One region of the Lactobacillus sp. ESL0680 genome, then DNA from elsewhere that is predicted to be linked to it. Evidence: predicted binding sites of a transcription regulator. Region 1 holds the regulator's gene; each other region holds the start of a gene.

What was found. Region 1 encodes HrcA, which represses chaperone genes, less so after heat shock. Its sites were predicted from a motif close to TTAGCACTCNNNNNNNNNGAGTGCTAA; they were not measured.
Region 2: OZX58_RS02370 (ATP-dependent Clp protease ATP-binding subunit) is a predicted target of HrcA. The motif match lies at 3,495-3,521, and genes of this name have one in related genera.
Region 3: OZX58_RS07940 (ATP-dependent Clp protease ATP-binding subunit) is a predicted target of HrcA. The motif match lies at 2,768-2,794, and genes of this name have one in related genera.

Annotation. Positions count from the first base shown of each region.
Region 1 is NZ_CP113945.1:978,625-984,269, forward strand. Features, by position in the region: gene dnaJ (molecular chaperone DnaJ) at 1-205, opposite strand, end outside; gene dnaK (molecular chaperone DnaK) at 287-2,140, opposite strand; gene grpE (nucleotide exchange factor GrpE) at 2,158-2,748, opposite strand; gene hrcA (heat-inducible transcriptional repressor HrcA) at 2,761-3,810, opposite strand; gene ribF (riboflavin biosynthesis protein RibF) at 3,965-4,894, opposite strand; gene truB (tRNA pseudouridine(55) synthase TruB) at 4,914-5,645, opposite strand, start outside.
Region 2 is NZ_CP113945.1:465,381-471,025, forward strand. Features, by position in the region: gene OZX58_RS02355 (helix-turn-helix transcriptional regulator) at 1-227, opposite strand, end outside; gene OZX58_RS02360 (hypothetical protein) at 434-697, opposite strand; gene OZX58_RS02365 (DUF1827 family protein) at 854-1,135, opposite strand; gene OZX58_RS02370 (ATP-dependent Clp protease ATP-binding subunit) at 1,259-3,451, opposite strand; gene OZX58_RS02375 (hypothetical protein) at 3,605-3,787, shown strand; gene OZX58_RS02380 (phosphocarrier protein HPr) at 3,901-4,167, shown strand; gene ptsP (phosphoenolpyruvate--protein phosphotransferase) at 4,167-5,645, shown strand, end outside.
Region 3 is NZ_CP113945.1:1,656,102-1,661,746, forward strand. Features, by position in the region: gene OZX58_RS07935 (branched-chain amino acid aminotransferase) at 1-440, opposite strand, end outside; gene OZX58_RS07940 (ATP-dependent Clp protease ATP-binding subunit) at 624-2,732, opposite strand; gene OZX58_RS07945 (AAA family ATPase) at 2,934-5,474, opposite strand; gene OZX58_RS07950 (alpha/beta hydrolase) at 5,486-5,645, opposite strand, start outside.

The DNA.
Region 1 (5,645 bases):
CAAATTGGTCATACTGAGCCCGTTTTTGCTTATCATGCAAAACCTCATAGGCCTCGTTGACTTCTTTATACTTTTCTTCAGCTCCAGCTTCATGATTTAAGTCTGGGTGATACTTCTTAGCTAATTTACGGTAAGCAGAGTTAATTTCTTTATCACTGGCATTACGATCAACGCCTAGCACATTATAATAGTCTTCTTGTGCCATCTATTAAAAGCTCCTCACTTTCCAAAAGAAAAGAACTACTTTTGTGGCAGTTCTTTTCTAATTTATTCAATTATAAACCCTTTACTTGTCTGGGTCTACTTTGTGGAATTCGCCGTCAGTTGCAGAACCATCACTAGCATTGCCGTCTTGTGAACCTGGGTTCTGTGGACCAGCTTGGCCAGCTGCGTCAGCGCCACCATTAGCTTGGTACAATTTAACAGCTAAATCTTGAGCAACCTTAGTTAATTCATCCTTCTTGGACTTCATTTCATCTAAGTTATTGTCTTGTTGCGCCTTCTTCAAAGCATCAAGGGCATCTTGAACCTTCTTGGTGTCGTCTTCGGAAATCTTGTCGTTATCCTTAACTTCCTTTAAGGTCTTTTCAGTTGAGAAGATCAATTGGTCAACTTCATTACGTAAGTCAACTTCTTCCTTCTTCTTCTTGTCCTCTTCGGCATGTTCTTCGGCTTCTTTTTGCATCTTCTTGATTTCTTCATCAGAAAGACCGGATGAACTCTTGATGGTAATCTTTTGTTCCTTACCAGTACCCATATCCTTAGCAGAAACATTAACAATACCGTTCTTGTCAATATCAAATGTAACTTGAATTTGTGGGACACCACGAGGTGCAGCAGGAATATCAGTTAATTCAAAACGACCTAAAGTCTTGTCGTCTTGAGCCATTGGGCGTTCACCTTGCAAAACATGAACGTCAACGGCTGGTTGATTATCTGCGGCAGTTGAAAAGATTTGACTCTTAGAAGTTGGGATAGTTGTGTTCTTTTCAATTAACTTAGTGAAGACACCACCCATGGTTTCAATACCAAGAGATAATGGCGTAACATCAAGCAAGACAACGTCCTTAACATCACCAGAGATAACCCCACCTTGAATGGCAGCACCTAAGGCAACGGCTTCATCAGGGTTGATTGAGTGGTCAGGTTCCTTGCCAGCCCACTTCTTAACAGCTTCTTGAACAGCAGGAATTCTTGTTGAACCACCGTTTAAGATAACTTTATCAATGTCGCTAACTGTTAAATCAGCATCCTTTAAGGCATTGTCAAAAGCAACCTTAGTACGGTCAACCAAGTCACTGGTTAATTCGTCAAACTTAGCACGAGTTAAGTCAGTTTCAAGGTGCAAAGGTCCAGCTTCACCAGCAGAAATGAACGGTAAGGAAATGTGAGTTGATGATACACCAGACAAGTCTTTCTTAGCCTTTTCAGCAGCATCCTTTAACCGTTGTAAAGCCATCTTGTCTTTAGATAAGTCAACACCATTTTCATCCTTGAAGTTTTGGATGAGCCAATCCATGATCTTGTTATCAAAGTCGTCACCACCAAGGTGAGTATCACCGTTAGTTGACAATACCTGGAAGACACCGTCACCTAATTGCAATACGGAAACGTCGAAAGTACCACCACCAAGGTCGTAAACTAAGACTTTTTCATCTTCAGCATCTTTATCAAGACCGTAAGCAAGTGAAGAAGCAGTAGGTTCGTTGATAATCCGCTTAATGTCTAAACCAGCAATCTTACCAGCATCTTTAGTAGCTTGACGTTGTGCGTCGTTGAAGTATGCAGGAACAGTAACAACAGCGTCAGTAACCTTTTCGCCTAAGTAATCTTCAGAGAATTTCTTAATGTATTGCAAAATCATTGCTGAAATTTCTTGAGGAGTGTAGGACTTGTCACCAATCTTAACTTTGTAATCTGCTTCACCCATGTGACGCTTAATTGAAATGACAGTATTTGGGTTAGTGATTGCTTGCCGCTTGGCAACTTCACCAACTTGAATTTCACCATCTTTAAAAGCAACTACTGATGGTGTAGTCCGGTTACCTTCTGGGTTAGTAATAATTTTTGGTTCTTTTCCTTCAAGAACGGCAACTGCTGAGTTAGTCGTTCCGAGGTCGATTCCGATAACTTTTGACATTGATTAACATCCTTTCACTATTGTGCAACAACAACCATTGCTGGTCTTAATGTACGGTCTTTATATTGATATCCTTTTTGTAAAACTTGGACAACGTGGTCCTTTTGATCATCGCTGCTGGCTGCAACTGTTTGTACAGCTTGATGCAGTGTCGGATCAAATTTAACACCTTCAGCCTCAATTTCACTAATCCCGTGATCTTTCATGGCCTTAACTAAAGAATCAAGTGTCATTTGCACACCCTTCTTTAGTTGCTTCGATGCTTCATCATCAACTTCAGTAGCCAAAGCCCGCTCTAAATTATCCATTGCTGGCAAAACGTCCTTAGCTAAAGATTGTGATTCGTACTTAATTAATTGAGCCCGTTCTTTATTATAACGGCCTTGCATATTCTGCATTTCTGCCTGACTACGCAAATACTTATCTTCAAAATCTTTACTATCAGCTTGCGCCTTAGTTAATTCTTCTTGAAGCTTTTGCTCAGGTGTTTTTTCTTGTTTGTTAGCTTCAGTAGTCTGCTCTTTTGTTTCATTTTCTGATTCTGAATTTTCAGCAGTTACTTTTGTTTGATCTAAATCTTTTTCACTAGGAAAATCTTTTTTACTCACAGCTAACCTCCTTTATTTAAATCGGCCGTAGTATTCAAGCAACTTTTTCGCAAGCTCATTTCTAAAATATTCAAGCAAGCCGATTACTTGTGAATACGGCATATTAGTTGGGCCCAGCAAGGCAATAATGCCTTTGCCATGCGAACCAACACTATATTCTGCAGTTAACAGACTGTAATCCTTTAATAACTCGTTTGGTAATTCTGAACCTAAGCTAACTCTAACAGGAAAACGTCCTGAATTGGAAGTTGGCTTATAGGCTTCAAGATTTGCAAGCAAATCATCGTGGTCAACCAGTTCATATAATGAACGGATATCTGAAACATCATTAGTCGAAGAATTATTCAACAAATTGATCTGACCATCAACATATAATTGTTCGCTGGCAGCATCGTTAATGACATCTTCAACTAACTCAATCAGCTCACTAGCATGCTTACTGTTGGCATTTTCACCCAAGGCTTTACTAAGCATCTCCGGTGTAATTTCAGCTAAGCTCTTACCAACCAGTTCATCATTAATCATGCGAACAGCTTTTTCAATTTCATCACCATGAATATTGCGTGGCAAGTGATAAACTTGATTCTGCACGCTGCCATCACTGGTAACCAAAATTGCCATTACTTGCCGACCAACCAGTGGCACAATGCGAAAACCCGTTACAGTCACATCGCGGCTTTCTGGCCCTTCCGCAAAAGCTGTATAGTTGGTTAAATCGGATAAGATTCTAGCTGCTTCCTGAACGATTTCGTTTACTTGATGAAATGGACGGTCAAGCTGATTAATAATCTTAGTGTAAACAGATTCGGGAATCTGCAGCGGCTCAACCAGGTTATCGAGATAATAGCGATAGCCTTCAGTAGAAGGAACTCGTCCACTAGAGGAATGAGTTTTTTCAATCAGCCCTCGATCTTCCAAAACAGCCATTTCGTTCCTGATTGTTGCACTCGATACTTTAATCGGCAACTGACTCATCACCGTCTTTGAACCTACCGGATCATGAGTCTGTGTAAAATCGTTAATGATTGTTTTTAAAATAAGTTCTTGACGCTCGGTCAACATAAATATCGCCCTCACTTTTAGCACTCTCATATCTTTTGTGCTAACAATTATTATGATACTAGCATTTAGCAGAATGTCAAGCCGAGTGCTAAAAATATTTACATTTTCCAGCAATTAAAAATTTCCACCTACTTTTTAAGGTAGGTGGAAGTCTTTATTTATCAGCAAAGTAAGCCTTTATCTCTGCTTCATCATGCGCCATTTGTTTTTTTAATTCTGCAAGATTCGCAAACTTGATTTCGCCTCGCGTATACTTGTACCATTTGATAACCATCTTTTCCCCGTATGCTTCTTGATCGAAGCCAAACAGGTTAGATTCAATAAAAATACGTTTACCTTCATTAATAGTAACGTTGTAGCCAACACTGGTCATAGAATCATACCATTTGCCGCCAATGTTTGTTTTAGTCGCATAAACGCCCACTTTAGGTAAAACCTTGTTCTCAGTCCAAACCAAATTAGCAGTTGGATAGCCCAGCTTGTGACCATTACGTAAGCCGTGGCCAACAATTCCAGACATCACATACGGCGAACCTAAAAGCTGTGCCGCCAGCTTCATATCACCGCTACTAATTGCTCGTCTAATTTCCGTTGAACCAATTTTTTGACCATCATAAGTTTGCTTTGGCACATCAATAATCTTGAATCTACCCTTAGCAAATTTAGGAAAATTCTTCATATTAGCAATATCTTTGGGACCATAAGTGTAATCAAAGCCAGCAACAACAGTATCCGCTTTGAGCCGAACAATAATTTGATCGACAAATTCCTGTGCTGATAATTTACTAAAACCGGTATTAAAATGCATCACAAGTAGGTAATCTACACCTAATTGTTCCATTTTATAAGCCTTTTCATCTAGACTATCAATATAAACAACTTGCGACTTTTGATAAACTTCTTTTGGATGACGATCAAATGTCATTACGACAAGCGGCAATTGCTTCTCACGTGCAGTCGTACGGGCTAATTCAATCAAATGCTGGTGCCCGCGATGAACACCATCAAAAAAGCCTAACGCTAACACAATTTTACTTGGAATTAAATTTTCTTTAACTGGATAAGTTAAATGGATAATTTGCACAATAAGACCTTCATTTCACCTATTCATTTTGCAAGAGCATCAAGTCGGGACGGTACTTTTCTGCATCCTTTTGATAAATTGCCTTAACCTTATTATTGTATCGTAATGCAACCTGATTTGCATCAGTTTCTAAAGCAATCGCGGCGCCATTTTTCACTTTTAGCCACTGATCCGTAGTCAAATCAACTTGCGGATAATTTTTGAAAAAGGCATCAATCGGCTGAATTAGTTGCTCAGCTTTCTCCGGATCGGCAACAATCTCATCCAAGCTAACTGCCTGATTAATGTCAAATCCTGAACTTGCTGTTCGGCGCAGATTACTCATTACAGCTGGAACACCCAGCTTTTGCCCCAAATCATTAACTAATGAACGTACGTAAGTCCCCTTACTGCATTCAATTGCAAAGCTGAATTCTTCTTGGCCTTTTTCCGGATCAAAACTTGGTTGCCCCGTTAAATTATAAGCTAGAACGTCAACTTGTCTTTTAGGTCGTTCAACTTCAATTCCCGCACGTGCATATTCATACAAGTGCTTACCGTTAACACGTACTGCCGAGTAAATCGGTGGTACCTGCTCAATTCGACCAATGAATGATTGCATCCCTTGCTTAATCACATCTGCTGAAATTGGTTCAGTTACATTTTTAGTTGCTAGAGTTTTACCACTAATATCACAGCTATCAGTAGCATAGCCCAAAATGCCAGTACCCTCATACTTTTTGTTTTGCGTATGCATTAATTCAATCAGCTT
Region 2 (5,645 bases), 510 kb from region 1:
ATATCTTCTTTTGGAGTAAAAGAATAGTTGTTTCTAATATATTCAAATTCCGTTTGAGAAACACCTAATTTTTCTAAAATTACTTTAGCATTTTCATATAATAAATCCTGATTGGAATGTTCAATTTTAGAGATAGCACTTCTAGTATATAGAGTTTTAGCTAGATCCGTTTGCGTGATTTTACGTGCTATGCGAAGATCTTTAATGTTTTCTCCTACCGACTTCATAGTTCACCTCTAGTGTTCTAATTAAGAAACTTTTGTCTAACTATTTTCAATAGATAGTAGAATTAAAAATAATTGAATGCTATTAACTGCTTTTGGACAAAGGAGAAAAATTATGGATGATATGCCTCTTTTAGCTGGTAGAAGATTATAAATTATTGTAGGTTAATCAAGATAACTAAAAGGAATTAGTATTAATACTAATTCCTTTATTTTTTATGTTTTTCTTGTTTACGGCGGTTAATTCTATCTTTAATGTCTAATATGGCGCAGATTGAAAAATAAATACCTAAAACAACAAAAGTAACGGAAATCGCTTTGGCAAAAACGCCGAAGTTAGTCATGACTGTCCAGATTAAGAAGCAGACATAACATGACGAAATAACACCAACAATTCTGCTGATCTTGCGTTCAAGGTTAATCAAGTGGAAAAATCTACCTTCACTTAAATTTTTGATTTCTTTCTTTTTCATTTGTCGTTACCTATAGTTAAATTTATTTATTTAAAAATTAAAACAATATTAGCATTATTTATTGTAATTGTTAATTGAATTTTGCGATAAGTTAGAATAAATAAAAACAGCACTTTAAGAATCATCTTAAAGTGCTGTTTACTAGCAATAACTATCTTATTTATCAACGTGAATTTCGACCACGCGTTGATCTTTATCAAAGGTTAGCAAATATGAAGGATCGTTCTCTTTAATCAAGCGTTTGATAATGAACTCGACCTCATCCTTACGGACGCGGCGGTCATGGTTCTCGATCGCAATCCCGATTGCCTTATCACTCTCAGTATAAATAACAGAAGTATTACCTAAAGAATAAACTTTGACATAGTTCACATCAGTTGAGTTAAGCTGACTGTGAACTAAATCCCGATAGCTATTGGTTACATCTATTAAATGCATGGATTTCACCCGTTTCTTGTAGTAGTTTTATTAACTCTAGTATAACGCTAAATTATCATTTTTTCCCAACATAAAAGCATGATTATCGTAATTTACAGTAATCATGCTTTCTTCATATTTTAATTAAAGTTCAGTGTCTGCATCAGTTGTTTCAATAGTGGCAGGTTGCTCATTAATTACAATCTGGTCGCCAGCAACACTGGCAGTTAAATTCTTGGCATCTGGATGGTCAAGCTTGAAGTCAGCTACCCGATCTTCAATTTCTTCTTGGATAATTCTGCGTAAAGGCCGCGCACCCATTGCTGGATTGTAACCTTCCTCGATTAACTTCTTCTTGGCATCATCAGTTACCGTAATTTGCAAGCCTTGGTTCTTAACCATGTTGTTGGTTTCATCAAGCATCAAGTTAACAATCTTAACTAAGTCTTCCTTTGATAACTCGTTGAATTCAATGACATCATCAAGCCGATTTAAAAATTCAGGCTTGAAGAATTGACTCATTGAGCTTCTTGCAGAATCTTTTTCTTCATCTGTATTTTCAGCCGCAAAGCCAACGCTGGTGTTCTTAATACCTTGACCGGCATTAGAAGTCATGATGATAATCGTATCTTTAAAGGAAACTGTCCGACCTTGTGAGTCAGTCAAGCGACCATCGTCTAATATTTGTAAGAATAAGTTCATTACTGATGGGTCAGCCTTTTCGATTTCATCAAGCAAAATTAGACTGTAAGGGTGACGGCGAACTTGTTCGGTTAATTGACCTGCTTCTTCATAGCCAACATAGCCGGGAGCAGAACCGATTAATTTGGAAACAGAGTAGGATTCCATAAATTCTGACATATCAAAACGAATCATGGCATTTTCTGAACCAAACATTTGCTTAGCTAATTGCTTAGCTAGTTCTGTCTTACCAACCCCAGTTGGACCAACAAAGAGGAAGGAGCCAATTGGACGACCGGACTTGTTAAAGCCAATTCGGTTGCGGCGAATTGCGCGGGCAACCTTATCAACGGCCTGGTCTTGACCAATGACGTGAGCCTTTAAAGTAGGGGCCAAAGTTTGTAATTGATTTTCTTCTTGCTTTTGCAGGTCGCCAACAGGAATACCAGTCTTTTCTTCAACAATCTTGTTCATGATTTTGCTGGTGATAACTGGTGACTTATCGGGATCAATCTTTTGGTCTTTTACCTTGTTGTACTTCTCAATCTGGTCACGGTAATATGCGGCCTTTTCGTAGTCCTCATTTTTTAATGATTCCTGCTTTAATTCTTGAGCAGCAGTGATGCGTTCCTTGAGCTTGTCCTTGTCAACATAAGGAATGGTTAAGTTCATTCTTGAACCAGCCTCGTCAAGCAGGTCAATGGCCTTGTCAGGCAAGAAGCGATCTTGGATATAGCGTTCTGATAATTCGGCTGCCGACTTGATTGCATCATCAGTATAGTGAACGTGGTGGTAATCTTCGTAACGTTTTTGAATTCCTTTTAAGATGCGAATAGTTTCCGCAACTGATGGTTCTTTAACGTCAACAGGTTGGAATCGCCGAGCAAGCGCGGAATCTTTTTCGATTTCACGGTATTCTTTTAAGGTTGTTGCACCGACCAGTTGTAAGTCGCCGCGGGCTAGGGCAGGCTTAATAATATTACCTGCATCCATGCCGCCTTCAGCGTTACCAGCACCGACAATTTCGTGAATTTCATCAATAAATAAGATAATATCGTCGTGCTGTTGCAATTCTTTAATTAATTGCTGCATGCGCTGTTCGAATTGACCACGGATGCCAGTTCCTTGAACAAGTGAAACGACGTTTAGTGAAATAATGCGCTTGTCCTGTAATTTAGCAGGTACTGAACCATCGACAATTTGTTGCGCCAGTCCTTCGACAACCGCTGTTTTACCAACACCGGCTTCACCAATTAATACTGGATTATTTTTAGTTCTTCTATTTAATATCTCAATTACGCGCGCAATTTCCTTATCTCGACCAATAACTGGGTCGATTTTGCCCTTTTTAGCTAGTGCTGTTAAGTCAGTACCATATTGGTCAAGTAGTGAACGGCCACCGCCGGCACCATTATTTGGCCGTTGCGGTTGTTCATGATTAGCATTATTAAATGCAGCATTATTTGCGTTCATACTATTAAATAAGTCATCAAAGTCTCCAAAGAAACCGTTGTTGTCATTATTCATATTAATATTTCCTTGTTGTTTAAGTTGTTGATAACATTGTCCACATAAATTAATTTCGCGACTTTGACCATTGACCTTGGCGTAAAGGTGAATGGAAGCAGGCCGCTTTTGACAGTTTTGACAAAGCAATTATACTTACCGCCTTTCATTTCAAGTTTACTAAATTATATAATTAGCACTCTCAATAATCAAGTGCTAAAACTTATTTTTTGTAAGCTCAATAAATATGTTAAAATAACAGTGGTCATTAAATAAAAAAGATGAAAAAGACGGTGATATTTAGTGGATTATCAAAAAATTCTTGAACAGTTGGCAGAAGGGGAACTTGACCAATATGAAGTTGCTCCCCAGGATGCCTTTGATTTTCAAGCGGCCTTGCGCGCGTTCGGCAAACGGCAAAATATTACCGGCCGCGCTTTACGTGGTGGAAAAATAGTTTATTCACAGTCAAAGTCTGAAAATTAATGATGTAAACTGTTACATTTATGTTGTCTAATTCACAAAAAAATGATAGTCTAATACTCGAGTAGGTATTTACTACCGTTTTGATTTTTCAATTTTAAAAGGAGATAATTATAATGGAAAAATGCGATTTTCATGTTGTTGCAGAAACAGGTATTCATGCTCGTCCAGCTACACTTTTAGTACAAGCTGCTTCGAAGTTTGGTTCAGATATTAATTTGGAGTATAACGGCAAGTCAGTTAACTTGAAGTCAATCATGGGTGTTATGTCACTTGGTGTTGGCAAGGGTGCCGATGTTACAATTACTGCTGACGGTGATGATGAAAAAGACGCTATTGCTGCTATTTCAGAAACAATGAAAAAAGAGGGTTTAGCTGAATAATGACCAAGACTTTAAAAGGAATTGCTGCAAGTGATGGTATCGCTGTAGCACCCGCTTATCTCTTGGTAGAACCAGATCTTTCATTTACGAAGACCACTGTTTCCGATGCTGCTAGTGAATTAGACCGCTTTAAAGATGCGATCGCTGCTTCGACTTCTGAAGTTGAAGCAATTCGTGACAGTGCTAAAGAGAGTTTAGGCGAGGACGAAGCTCAAGTATTTGAAGCCCATTTGATGATTTTAAATGATCCTGAATTTACAGGAGCAATTGAAACTGAAATCAAAGACCAAAAAATTAATAGTGAAGCCGCACTTGATGAAACTGCACAAAAGTTTATTGCAATTTTTGAAGGAATGACCGACAACGCTTATATGCAACAACGTGCTGCTGATGTACGTGATGTTTCTAAGCGGATCATGGCCCACCTTTTAAACAAAGAATTGCCTAATCCAGCTGCAATTGACCATGAAGTTATTGTGGTTGCGCACGACTTGACCCCTAGTGACACTGCCCAATTAAACAAGCAATTTGTTAAGGGCTTTGTGACTGATATTGGTGGTCGGACTGCGCACTCAGCAATTATGGCTCGTTCACTTGAATTGCCAGCTGTTGTTGGTACCGAGTCAATTACTACTGATGTTGAGAATGGTCAACTTTTAGTAGTCGACGGCTTAAATGGCGATGCTGTTATTGAGCCAAGCGACGCTCAAGTAGCTGATTACAAGCAAAAGAGCGAAGCATTCTTGGCACAAAAGGCTGAATGGGAAAAGTTGAAGAACGAACCTTCAGTTACTGCTGATGGTAAGAAATTCACAATCGCAGCTAATATTGGTACACCAAACGACATGCAAGGTGTTAATGACAATGGTGCCGAAGCGATTGGTTTATACCGGACCGAATTCTTGTACATGGATTCTAAGGACTTCCCAACAGAAGACCAACAATTCGAAGCTTATAAAGAAGTTATCGAAGGAATGCATGGCAAGCAAGTAATCATTCGGACAATGGATATCGGTGGCGATAAGCACCTTGATTATTGGGACTTACCAGACGAAATGAACCCATTCTTGGGTATTCGTGCCATCAGACTGTCATTGAAGAATGAAGACATTTTCCGGACACAATTACGGGCATTGCTTAGAGCGTCTGCTTATGGTAAGTTGGGCATTATGTTCCCAATGATTGGTACCTTGAATGAATTACGCAAGGCAAAGGCAATCTTAGCTGAAGAAAAGACTAAGTTAACTAATGATGGTGTCAAAGTTGGCGATAACTTAGAAGTCGGGATGATGATTGAAGTTCCGGCTGCTGCAGTTTTGGCCGACCAATTCGCCAAAGAAGTTGATTTCTTTTCAATTGGAACTAATGACTTGATCCAATATACAATGGCTGCCGACCGTGGCAACGACAATGTTTCTTATCTGTATCAACCCGCTAACCCATCAGTATTGCGGTTAATTAAGCATACAATTGATGCA
Region 3 (5,645 bases), 680 kb from region 1:
TCCGTTGCTGCTGCAACTCCCAAAGCCTGCGAAGTTCCAATCATAAATGGTCGAACATAAAGTGTTGCACCACTGTCATATGGCGGAACGTATTCTTTATTAGCCAAAACAACTTCTTTAACTGCCTCAACGAACTTATCTTCAGGATATGGAGGCATTGCTAACCGTTCAGCTGACAACGCAAACCGATGGGCATTTTGGTCCGGACGAAAGAGATTAATTTTGCCATCTTTTCTACGATAAGCCTTTAATCCTTCAAAAATTTCCTGACCATAGTGCAAGACTTCTGCACCTTCGGAAAGGGTCACAGTCGAAGCTTCGACTAACTTGCCTTCTTGCCATTCACCATCTTTATACTTAGCTTCGTAACGATATGGCAGATCGCGATATTCAAAGCCGAGATTATTCCAATCAAGATCTTCTATCTTTTGTTTCATCAGAGTGCCTCCAATTTTTTAATCCTTGGGATAGATATGAAAACTCAAACCAGATTATTTTCATAATTATTTAATTGTTACCTAATTTAAACCATAAAGATACAGATGTCAATAGTAGATCGAAGCTTTACTACATATATACTAAAAAAACGTCACTTCCAAAAAAGTGACGTTTTCCACATTAAATTATTTCTCTTCTTTTTCGACTTTTTCAGCTTCAGCTTCTACTTTAGGATTAATATCCAATATTGCCTCGCCGTTCAAGTAAACATGCTGATTATCAGCAGTAAATTTAACTTCTTTAGTATCTGGTTCCTTCATCAATAATTTGGCAATTGGTGTTTCCAAATCCTGTTCAACTACCCGACGCAATGGCCGTGCACCGAACTTCTTGTCATAGCCCTTCTCTGCAAGATAAGCTTTCGTTTCATGTGAAACATCAACCGTAATTTTTCTCTTAGCAAGAACCTTGTCCATCTTCTTGAGGTAAATGTCGATAATCTTAGTCATATCTTCTTCACTCAGGGAGTTAAATGGCACAATTGCATCAAGCCGGTTCAAAAATTCTGGTCTGAAGTAAGCTTCTAGTGCCTTAATCATCTTATCATGGTCAACCTTGCCATCTTTAAGCAGATTATCGGAGAAGCCAGCATTAGAAGTCATAATTAAGATTGTATCCTTAAAGGAAACCGTTCTTCCTTGTGCATCCGTTAAGCGACCATCGTCCATAATCTGCAAAAGTGCGTTAAAGACTTGTGGATTAGCCTTCTCGATTTCATCAAACAAAATCAAACTGTATGGTTGATGACGAACTTTTTCAGTTAATTGACCACCTTCACCATAACCAACATAACCCGGAGCAGAACCAATCAACTTGTTAACTGCCATTTGATCTTGATATTCTGACATATCAAGTCTAATTAAGTGATTTTCACCACCAAACAACTGAATTGCTAGTTGTTTAGCTAATTCTGTCTTACCTACACCAGTTGGTCCAGTCAGTAAGAACGAACCAGTCGGACGATCATTATCCTTGAATACTTGCTTACGTGCAATCGCATCAGTAATAATATCAATAGCATTATCTTGGTCGATGACGGCTTTCTTCAGTCGTTTAGCCAAGTCAAGATTATGTTGACCCTCACTTGCATGCAATTCGCTCATCGGAATCTTAGTTCTTGCTTCAATTAAAGCATAGATATCTTGATCCGTAACCCTTGGAGTTGCAACATCATGAACGTGATCCTTTTTATCGGTCAATTCTTGAATTTGCTTCTTCAAATCACTAGCCTTAGCGTAATCTTCCTTTTCAGCGGCCTCTTTCTTTTCGTGTTCAAGGCGCTCAATCCGCTCCTGCAGACTAGCTTCATCTTCTGGAACTGTATCCAGGCCCTTCTTAGCACCAGCTTCATCCATTAAGTCGATTGCCTTATCCGGCAAATGCCGACCTTGAATATAACGCTGCGACAATTCAACAGCTAGGCGCAAAGCACTGTCGTCATACTTAACATGGTGATAATCTTCGTACTTCTTCTTTAAGCCTTCCAAAATTTTAACGGTCACATCAGCCGAAGGTTCTGGTACCTGTACTGGTTGGAACCGGCGTGCCAAAGCCGCATCATTTTCAATTCTGCGGTATTCACCAGTGGTTGTGGCCCCAATTAAGTTCAAGTCGCCACTTGCCAAAGCTGGCTTTAGGATATTTGCGGCATCCCCACTATTGTTTTCGGAGTCAGTTGAACCAGCACCAACAATGTTGTGCAGTTCATCAATGAACAAGATAATATTTGGATCCTTCTTAGCTTGATCGATGACCTTCTTTAGGCGCTCTTCAAAGCTACCCCGCAGGCTAGAGCCAGCAACCATATCATTAATGTTAACATCAATAATATGCTTATCCTTCATCTTGTCCGGAACATCGCCGCTCGCAATCTTTTGGGCCAGACCTTCAACAATCGCTGTCTTACCAACACCAGCAGGACCGACCAATACCGGATTATTCTTTTTCCGCCGGCTCAAAATTTCAATTACTTCTTTAATCTGCTCATCACGGCCAATTACTGGATCGTATTTATGTTCCTTAGCTTGTTCAACCAAGTCAACGCCAATTGGCTTCTCCTGCTTTTGTTCAGGACCTGCTGCCTGTCCCTGACCGTTTAAATTCTGTGGTGACAGATTCATGTTGCCTGAATAATGGATCGGAATTGAACCATTATTAGCATCACCCAAATTACCAAAGAAAGAATCATTTAATTCGTTAAATAAATTATCAAAATCATTATCAAAGTATGCCATTTATTAACACCCCTTATTGTAGTTTTCAATCTTAATTAGCACTCTAAACATTCGAGTGCTAATTTCTTTACATCCCAAAGTATAACAGGTTATCCACAAATAGCAAATTATTTGGCTCACTTTTTCCACAAATCACTAAATTCCTTAATCTTTACTTTGCTAAAACAAAAAAATGCCGATAAATCAGCATTTTTTTATAGCTTAATTATTTTTGTTTTGATACAAAGCATAATGCTTACGCAAATATTTGGCAGTCAGACTAGTCCCTGCTTGAGAAATATCCACAGGTCGGCCGCTAATAACAATCTTGCCTCCTTGCTGACCGCCACGGGGGCCCATGTCAATCATATAATCACTATTCGCAATCACATCTAGGTCATGTGTAATTGTAATAATCGTTGCCTGTTGGGCTAACAATTTTTGCAAAATATTTAACAGCGTCCGTACGTCATACGGATGTAAGCCCACAGTTGGTTCATCAAAAACAAATAGACTGCCCTTTTGCTTATGGTGCAAGTGACTAGTTAGTTTAAGCCGCTGCGCCTCACCACCAGATAAAGCCGGGGTTGACTCACCTAAATGCAGATAGCCTAAGCCCATATCATGCAAAGTAGTAACTGTTTGCCTAATTGCCGGCACTTCCGCAAACAATCCGTCTTTGAGTGCATCATCAACCGAAAGGGCGAGAACATCGGCAATACTCAAGCCCTGCCATTTAACTTGCAAGACCTTGGAATTATACCGGCGCCCGCCACAGACAGAACAGGTTTCGACCATATCGGGTAAATACTGAATATCAAGTGCAATTACCCCTGTACCACCGCAAGCTGGACACGCGCCTTCTTTATTATTGTAAGAAAAATGTGTCGCCTTGTAATTCAACTTTTTTGCCAATGGCTGCTTAGCGAATAATTTGCGTAAATTCGTCATGATATCAGTATAGGTCGCAACCGTCGACCGCTGATTTTTACCAACCGGGGCAGAATCGACGCTAACCACATTGGTAATACCACTAGCTGACAAATCTTTAACCCAAGCTGGTATCGCCTCATGGTTTTTTTGCGCCTTAAGTGCTGGTAACAGTGAATCAAGAATCATTGTTGTCTTGCCGGCACCAGAAAAGCCGGTAATTGAGGTCAGCCGCCCCACCGGAATCTGTGCGTGAACATCATGCAAATTAAACTGGTCAGTAACCGTAAACGTAATCTTGCCCTTGGCAAACAAGGTGGCTGCTTGAGCCTGTGGTCTAACTTGCAAAGGGGCATTTCCCGTTAAGTAAGGACCAATATGCGAATTTTCATCCTGCTTTATTTGCTCCGGCGTACCCTGAGCAATAATCTGGCCGCCCTGACTACCAGAACCTGGACCAATTTCAACAATCCAATCGGCGGCATTAATAATTGAAGTTTCATGGTCAACAACTATTAGAGAATTGCCCTGATTAACCAATTCGTGAAAAACATCAATCAACCCCGCCACATTATCCGGGTGCAGACCAACTGACGGTTCATCCAAAACATACAATACTCCCGTTGTTTCTGTTCTTAATGTTCGCCCCAACTGGATTCGCTGTAATTCGCCCGTTGATAAAGTACTGGCCTGCCGCGACAAACTTAAATAGTCCAGCCCCAATTTTAACAGTGGTCTAACCTGATGCAGCAATTCACCAGTTAAGTTTTTTGCCAATTCCTGCATATCTTCTGGCAATTCAGCCAAAATTTCCTGCATATAGCTACTTAGCTGACCTAAAGTTAATTGTTCTGCCGCCACAATATTTTTACCAGCAACTAATTGCGTCCAGCGGCTGGGATCAATCCGCGAGCCGTAACAGCGTGGACAAGTGCTGAACCGATAAAAAGCATTAATCCGCTCTAAGCCGCGTTCTGACTTAGTAGTTTTACGCGAATTCGCAACGGCATTATAGGCATTCTCATACAAAGCATCCAAGTGGTACACTCGGCCAGTCGAAGTCGGAACATCAATTGGAATTTTACGTTCCTCGCCATGTAAGACAATTTCCTTTTCTTCAGTAGTTAATTCTCGATACGGAATATCTGTTCGAACACCAAGTTCACGCGCAATCCGCCACATCCAATTACGCCCCGGAATTTGCCACGTCGCCACAGCACCTTGTTCTAGCGATAAATTTTCATCAGCGATAATCTTACTGTCATCAATCTGTTCAACTGTTCCTAGCCCCTGACATTGCTTACAGGCACCATCTGAGTTAAAGGCGAAGTCTTCGGCGCTAAAAGCATAAAATTTAACGCCGCAAGTTGGACAGATTATCTGGCCCATCTCTTCTCCAGTTAAGTCCATCGCCTGGGCAATTTTAATTGTTGGTGCCACTCGGTGCCCATTAGGACAGACTGGTGAGCCCAACCGTGAAAAAATCAACCGCAAAATATTAAAAATTTCGGTTACCGTTCCGACAGTTGACCGTACGCCCGGAACTGTTGGCCGCTGTCTTAACGCCAAAGCTGACGGAATATGCTTTACTTCATCAACAGCAGCTCGTCCCACTTGACTAATCCGGCGTCTGGTATAGGTTGCAAGGGAATCAAGATAACGTCTTGCACCCTCAGAATACAAAATTCCCATTGCCAAACTTGATTTTCCCGACCCACTAAGGCCCGAAATTGCGACGAACTGATGCAACGGAATATTGACATCAATATTCTTCAAATTGTTCACGCGTCCTCCACGCACCTCAATTTGAGTTGGCTGCTGTTGGTACTTCATATCATTCTCCTTTACTTATTTGGTCTTGGCTGGCGTTCTGTCTTTAACAAGTATTGTCTAATTAGTTGAACAACCTGCTTATTCTGGGGCAAATCCGAATGGTCAGCTTCTTTACCCGTCACCGTCATCGCTGTATAAGATTTAACCTGATTTTGAAAAATAAACTTAGCG